One region of the Pseudomonas sp. P106(2024) genome, then DNA from elsewhere that is predicted to be linked to it. Evidence: riboswitches for the same ligand, from Rfam matches in the RefSeq annotation. Region 1 holds a riboswitch; the other holds the start of a gene.
The links. A riboswitch is a leader RNA that binds a small molecule or an ion and turns the genes downstream of it on or off. The one in region 1 is predicted to bind cobalamin.
Positions count from the first base shown of each region.

Region 2: linked by a shared signal. The riboswitch ahead of AC25M7_RS15350 (CbtB domain-containing protein) and the one ahead of cobO (cob(I)yrinic acid a,c-diamide adenosyltransferase) in region 1 are both predicted to bind cobalamin.

Region 1 is NZ_JBLIYU010000003.1:54,921-58,119, reverse strand. It holds gene AC25M7_RS06405 (cobyrinic acid a,c-diamide synthase CobB) at 1-535, opposite strand, end outside; gene cobO (cob(I)yrinic acid a,c-diamide adenosyltransferase) at 532-1,143, opposite strand; cobalamin riboswitch at 1,257-1,475, opposite strand; gene AC25M7_RS06395 (hypothetical protein) at 1,626-2,204, shown strand; gene AC25M7_RS06390 (C40 family peptidase) at 2,258-2,791, opposite strand; gene AC25M7_RS06385 (C40 family peptidase) at 2,938-3,199, opposite strand, start outside.
Region 2 is NZ_JBLIYU010000008.1:119,375-122,573, reverse strand. It holds gene cobW (cobalamin biosynthesis protein CobW) at 1-618, opposite strand, end outside; cobalamin riboswitch at 719-918, opposite strand; cobalamin riboswitch at 980-1,201, shown strand; gene AC25M7_RS15350 (CbtB domain-containing protein) at 1,304-1,489, shown strand; gene AC25M7_RS15345 (CbtA family protein) at 1,500-2,195, shown strand; gene AC25M7_RS15340 (cobalamin biosynthesis protein) at 2,195-2,596, shown strand; gene cobM (precorrin-4 C(11)-methyltransferase) at 2,626-3,199, shown strand, end outside.

The sequences.
Region 1 (3,199 bases):
GCTCGCGGGACAACCCGCCGTACCAGCGCAGGCCTTCGGTCAGGCTGCCTTCGAGCAGTTGCGCATGACGCAGGCTGCCGACCCGGTTGGCCAGCACCCCGGCGAACGGCAGGTCGGGCTGGTAGCGCGCCAGGCCTAGAGCCAAGGCACCAAAGGTCTGGGCCATGGCCGTGCCGTCGATCACCGCCAACACCGGCACGCCGAAGTGGCGCGCCAGGTCGGCGCTCGACGGCGTGCCGTCGAACAGGCCCATCACGCCCTCGATCAGGATCAGGTCGGCCTCGCCCGCCGCTTCCCACAACAGGCGGCGACTCTCCTCGGCGCCGATCATCCACAGGTCGAGCTGGTAGACCGGGGCACCGCTGGCGCGCTCGAGGATCATCGGGTCGAGAAAGTCAGGCCCGCACTTGAACACCCGCACCGTGCGCCCGAGGTTGCGGTGCAGGCGGGCCAGGGCGGCAGTGACCGTGGTCTTGCCCTGGCCCGAGGCCGGGGCCGCGATCAGCACGGCGGGACACTGGCGCGACTCACTCACAGTTCGACGCCCTTCTGCGCGCGGATACCGGCCTGGAAGGCGTGCTTGAGCATGCCCATCTCGGTGACGGTGTCAGCCAGTTCGATCATCTCCGGCTTGGCAGCGCGCCCCGTGACGATCACATGCTGCATCGGCGGACGCGCCTGGATATCCGATAGCACCTGGTCGAGGTCCAGGTAGCCGTGCTTGAGGGCGATGTTCAGCTCATCGAGCACGACGAACTGGATAGAGGGGTCCTGCAGCAACTGCCGCGACACCGCCCAGGCGGCCTCGGCAGCGGCGGTGTCGCGCTGGCGGTCTTGGGTTTCCCAGGTAAAACCCTCGCCCATCACGTGATAACGCACCTGCTCGGGAAATCGGCGGAAAAACAGCTCCTCGCCGGTGCTGTTGCGGCCTTTGATGAACTGCACCACGCCGCACTGCATGCCATGGCCAAGGGCGCGGGCAAGCATGCCGAAGGCCGAGCTGCTCTTGCCCTTGCCGTTGCCGGTCAGCACCAGCAGCAGGCCGCATTCATTGGGGGAATTGGCGATGCGCTCGTCGATGATCGCCTTCTTGCGCTGCATGCGCGCCAGGTGACGTTCGTCGCGTTCGATGGATTCGCTCATCAGGGGTCTCCGCAGGCTGTCGCAGCGGCGGCGACAGGTAAAAGGCAGGCAGACGAGGAGCGCGCAGGAGGCATGGCGAGGGCCACATCGCACCGCGCATCACCCTCCGTGATGCCGTTTGGCAGTGACAGGCCGGTCTCCGGGCTCATGAGCGGGCGCAGGCCCTGGCTACGCGCCTTCCCGGACATGGACATCCAGTGGCCTTGCGTAGCCGTCGACTCATCTACCGTTGCGGGGGCAGCGCCGGACTCGCGCCTACTGGCGCCCACCGGCTTCCCAGTTTCACCCTGCCGAACCGCAGCTCGCGGGGCACCTGAAGCACGCCGCGAAGGTTAGAGGGTTGCACCGGGAGCGTCAATCGAGCGAGGGCCGATCTGGCCTGGATCAATGGCCGATTCAACAGCTTGTGCCACACTCAGAGCAGCGATATCACATAGCCATCACTCGGCCGACCCGGATCACAATGACAAGGAGAGCGCAGCATGCAAGGCCTGATGATCAACAACCCGCGCCTGGAGTTCCTGCGCCCGGCCCTCGAGCGCTGGGTCGACTGCATCGACCGCTTCAACCAGTTGCAGGGCGACAACGAGGCGCCCTACTGGCACGGCACAGCCAGCAACGTCGGCCTGCTCGCCGCTGCCGCCTGGCAGGGTGAGTTGGTGGCGCTGGAACGGCACATGAGCAAGAAACAGCGCGACGAGGGCGAGCGCGACGGGCGCTGCGACCTGTCGATCAGCAGCGCCGAGGAGTCGCTGTACCTGCACGCCGGCCAGCGCTGGCCGCGCATCGCTCGCCTCGACCTGACAGCGGCCCTGCAGGAAACCGCCGCCCTGGCCAAGCCGATCGCCTATGGCAGCCAACTCAAGGCCGGGGCACTGTTCGTCACACCTTGGAAGGCCGGCCAGCATGCCAGCCCCGAGGAACTGCAGGACCTGGTGGACGATCTGCAGAAGCACACGGCCTGTGCGCTTGCCTGGTACTTCCCGTATGCCTACCGCAAGCTGCACAACGAACTGGGGCAGTACTATCCCGGAGTGGCGCTTCTGCTCAAACAGGCTTGATGCCAGCCAGGCAATACTGGACCAAGTTCATACCCTGCCCGCGCCGGTAGGTATCAGGGATTCTGCGCCAGATGCCCCGGCGGCAGCACCCGTTTGGCCTGGAGGTAGGCCTTGGCCCAGTAGCTGTTGGACAGGTAGTCCAGGCGCACGGTGCCGCCCGTCGACGGTGCATGCACGAAGCGCCCCTCACCGACGTAGATGCCGGCATGGCTGACCTGCGACCCGCCGCTGGTGGCAAAGAACACCAGATCACCCGACTGCAGCGAATTGATATCCACATTTGGCGCGCGCATGACGATCATCTCGCGGGTCGAGCGTGGCAGACTGATACCCGCCGCATCACGGTAGACATAGCCGATCAGGCCGCTGCAATCGAACCCGGCATCCGGTGTATTGCCACCCCAGCGATACGGTGTGCCCACCAGGCCGATGGCGCGAAACAATACATCGTCAGCCGCAGGTGACGAAGGCGCCTGATTGAACACCATCGGCTGTTTGGGCGTGGGCGCCGGCGCAGGTGCACGGCTGGAGCAGGCCGCAAGCAGGGCCACCAGGGAAAAGAATGCGAAGCGCGCCAACATCGCCATGATGCGAACGTCCTGTCGAAAATCCGACGGCCACGGCCGAAGGTAAAAAGAGTTGAGAATTTAGATTAGACGCTTTCTGTAAATGCGCACGGCGGCGAGCTTTTCAGCTACGCCGCCGTGCGAGGTTACAGCATTTTGATATCAAATCAATTGCGCGAGATCGTGGTCGGCGCCATGGCGAGCGCGCGTTTGGCCTCGATGAAGGTCTTGCTCCAATAGCGATCGCCCAGGCTGTCGATACGCACACCACCGCTGCGGCGGCTGCTGGAGTGGATGAACTGGTTGTCACCCAGGTAGATGCCGGCATGGCTCACGCGGCCACGGCCGTTGGTGCTGAAGAACAGCAGGTCGCCGGGCTTGAGCTTGTTACGGGCGACCTTGGGCGCGTCGACGTTGATCATCTCGCGG
Region 2 (3,199 bases), on a different contig from region 1:
CTCGGCCACCTCGGCACGGACCTTGGCCAGGCCCTCGGCGTCGATCAGGTCGGCCTTGTTCAGCACCACCAGGTCGGCACTGGCCAGCTGGTCGGCGAACAGCTCGTGCAGCGGCGACTCGTGGTCGAGGTTGGGGTCGAGCTTGCGCTGGGCATCGACCTGCTCCGGGTAGGCGGCAAAGGTGCCGGCGGCCACGGCCGGGCTGTCGACCACGGTGATCACCGCGTCGACGGTGCAGGCGTTGCGGATTTCCGGCCATTGGAAGGCCTGTACCAGCGGTTTGGGCAAGGCCAGGCCGCTGGTCTCGATAAGGATGTGGTCGAGGTCGCCGCGACGGGCCACCAGCTCGCGCATCACCGGGAAGAACTCTTCCTGCACGGTGCAGCACAGACAACCGTTGGCCAGCTCATAGACGCGGCCGTTGGCCTCTTCCTCGGTGCAGCCGATGCTGCACTGCTTGAGGATCTCGCCGTCGATGCCCAGCTCGCCGAATTCGTTGACGATCACCGCGATGCGGCGGCCCTGGGCGTTGTCGAGCATATGGCGCAGCAAGGTGGTCTTGCCCGAGCCGAGGAAGCCGGTAACGATGGTGACGGGAAGCTTGGCCAGTGTTTTCATGTCGCGATGCCCTTGGCAGCAATGGCGCGGGCATGCAGGACGACAGCCACGGCCCTGCCGGCCTGGCGCGTTCGCCACCGGATCACCCCGCCCGGTTGAAAGTCGAAAACGTCACGAGGCAGGTCTCCTGGCTCGCACCGCTGCGGCTCGCTGGCCGGTGGGCCGGCGCCTTCCCGCGCGCCTGCGCAGTGGCTGTGCCGAACCCTTCAGTGCTTACAGTTGCGGGGGCAGCCGCGGCTTGTACCGCGTTCCCGTCTTAGCTCGGGCCAACGCCCGAGAACCTCGCAGCGGCAAGGCTACGCAGTGCCTGCCTGGCGGTCAACCGCCATGGCGATTGACGCGGGCCCGGCCCCGTGATTTGCTAGCGCATTGCGTTCAGGTGCCCCCGACGGGGGTGAAACGGGAAACCGGTGCGTCGCGCCTCCATTGCTAAGGAGCCGACAAGGCCGGTGCTGCCCCCGCAACGGTAAGCGAGAGAAGCGTCCGAACCACTGTGCCAACAGTAAGGCATGGGAAGGTGACGCCCCACGGAGTCCTGCTCCACCTCGCCAGCCCGGAGACCGGCCTGACACGTGCTCACAGTACACCCCGCGGTGGGCGGGCGTCGTCGTATCACCTGGGCCAATCGTGCCCGGGGTCGTCGCGCATGTCCGTTGCCACAACAAAAGCAGCAGAGGAACGCGTCATGCCCATCACCAGCGCCAAACACAGTATCGCCACCCCCGTCAGCCTCAGCCAGCGACTGATCGTCGCGGTCGGCGCCAGCCTGCTGGGCCTGTGCCTGGTGTACTTCGCCGGTTTCTCGCACATCGAGGCAGTGCACAACGCTGCCCACGATACCCGCCACAGCGCCGCCTTCCCTTGCCACTGAGTAAACCCGCATGATTACGCGCATCGCCCGTACCGCGGGCTTCAGCGGCCTGCTCGCGGCCCTGCTGCTGACCCTGCTGCAAAGCTTCTGGGTCACCCCACTGATTCTCCAGGCGGAAACCTACGAGTCCGCCGCCCCGGTCGCCGAACACCATGAACACGGCGACGCCACCGCGCCCCACGAGCATGAGCACAGCGCCGAAGCCTGGTCGCCGGAAGACGGCTGGCAGCGCGTGCTGTCCACCACCGGTGGCAACCTGGTGGTCGCCGTCGGTTTCGCCCTGATCCTGGTCGCTCTCTACGGCCTGCGTGAACCGAACCGCGTGGCCACCGGCGCGCTGTGGGGCCTGGCCGGCTTTGCCGTGTTCTGCCTGGCGCCGACCCTGGGCCTGCCACCGGAACTGCCCGGCACCGCCGCCGCCGACCTCGGTCAGCGCCAGACCTGGTGGATCGGCACCGCAGCGGCCACCGCCGCCGGCCTGGCGTTGTTGGTGTTCGCCCGGCACTGGCTGCTCAAGGCGCTGGGTGCCGCTCTGCTGGTGATCCCGCACCTGATCGGCGCGCCACAGCCGGCCGTGCATGAAAGCCTGGCGCCGCAAGCCCTCGAGACCCAGTTCAAGATCGCTTCCTGGCTGACCAACGCCGCGTTCTGGCTGGCCCTGGGCCTGCTCAGCGCCTGGCTGTACCGTCGCTCCAGCCAGGCCTGATGCGCGATCTGCCTGCTCAGCCGGCGTTGTACGCCGGCTTTGGCTGTCGCCGCGGCTGCCCGGTCGAGACCCTTGCGGTATTGCTGCGCCAGACCCTCACCCGCAACGCCCTGCCCCTCTCGGCCCTGCGCGGCATTGCCAGCATCGAGCCCAAGGCCCGCGAGCCCGGCCTGCTGGCACTGGCCGAACGCCTGGGGCTGCCGTACATCTGTTTCGATGCCGCGCATCTACTGGTTTTCGAAGCGCAGCTCAGCCAGCGTTCGCCCACGGCGTACGCGCAGACCGGCTGCTGGGGCGTCGCCGAAAGCGCCGCACTGGCCCTGGCCGGCGATAACGGCCGCCTGCACGTGCCGAGGCAGGTCCTCGGCAGCGCTACCCTGGCCCTGGCCATCGGCGGATAATCCGCCACTCTTCTATACAAGGAACCCCCATGACGGTCTATTTCATCGGCGCCGGCCCCGGCGATCCCGAGCTGATCACGGTCAAGGGCCAGCGCCTGATCCGCCAGTGCCCAGTGATCGTCTATGCCGGCTCCCTGGTCCCCGCCGCCGTGCTGGAAGGTCACCAGGCGCACACGGTAATCAACAGCGCCGAACTGCACCTGGAGCAGATCGTCGAGGCGATGCGCCAGGCTCACGCCAACGGCGAGGACGTGGCGCGCGTGCACAGCGGCGACCCCAGCCTTTATGGCGCCATCGGCGAACAGATCCGCCACTTGCGCGAACTGGATATCGACTACCAGATCGTCCCCGGCGTCACCGCCACCGCCGCCAGTGCCGCGCTGCTCGGCTGCGAGCTGACCTTGCCCGATGTGGCGCAGACCGTGATCCTCACCCGCTTTGGCGACCGTTCGCCAATGCCGGCCGGTGAGCAACTGGCCGACCTGGCCCGCCACGGCAGTACCCTGGCCATCCATCTGGGGGTGCGCCACCTGGCCCGCATCGTCCAGGAGCTGCTGCCACACTATGGCGTCGACTGCCCGATAGCGGTGGTCCATCGCGCCA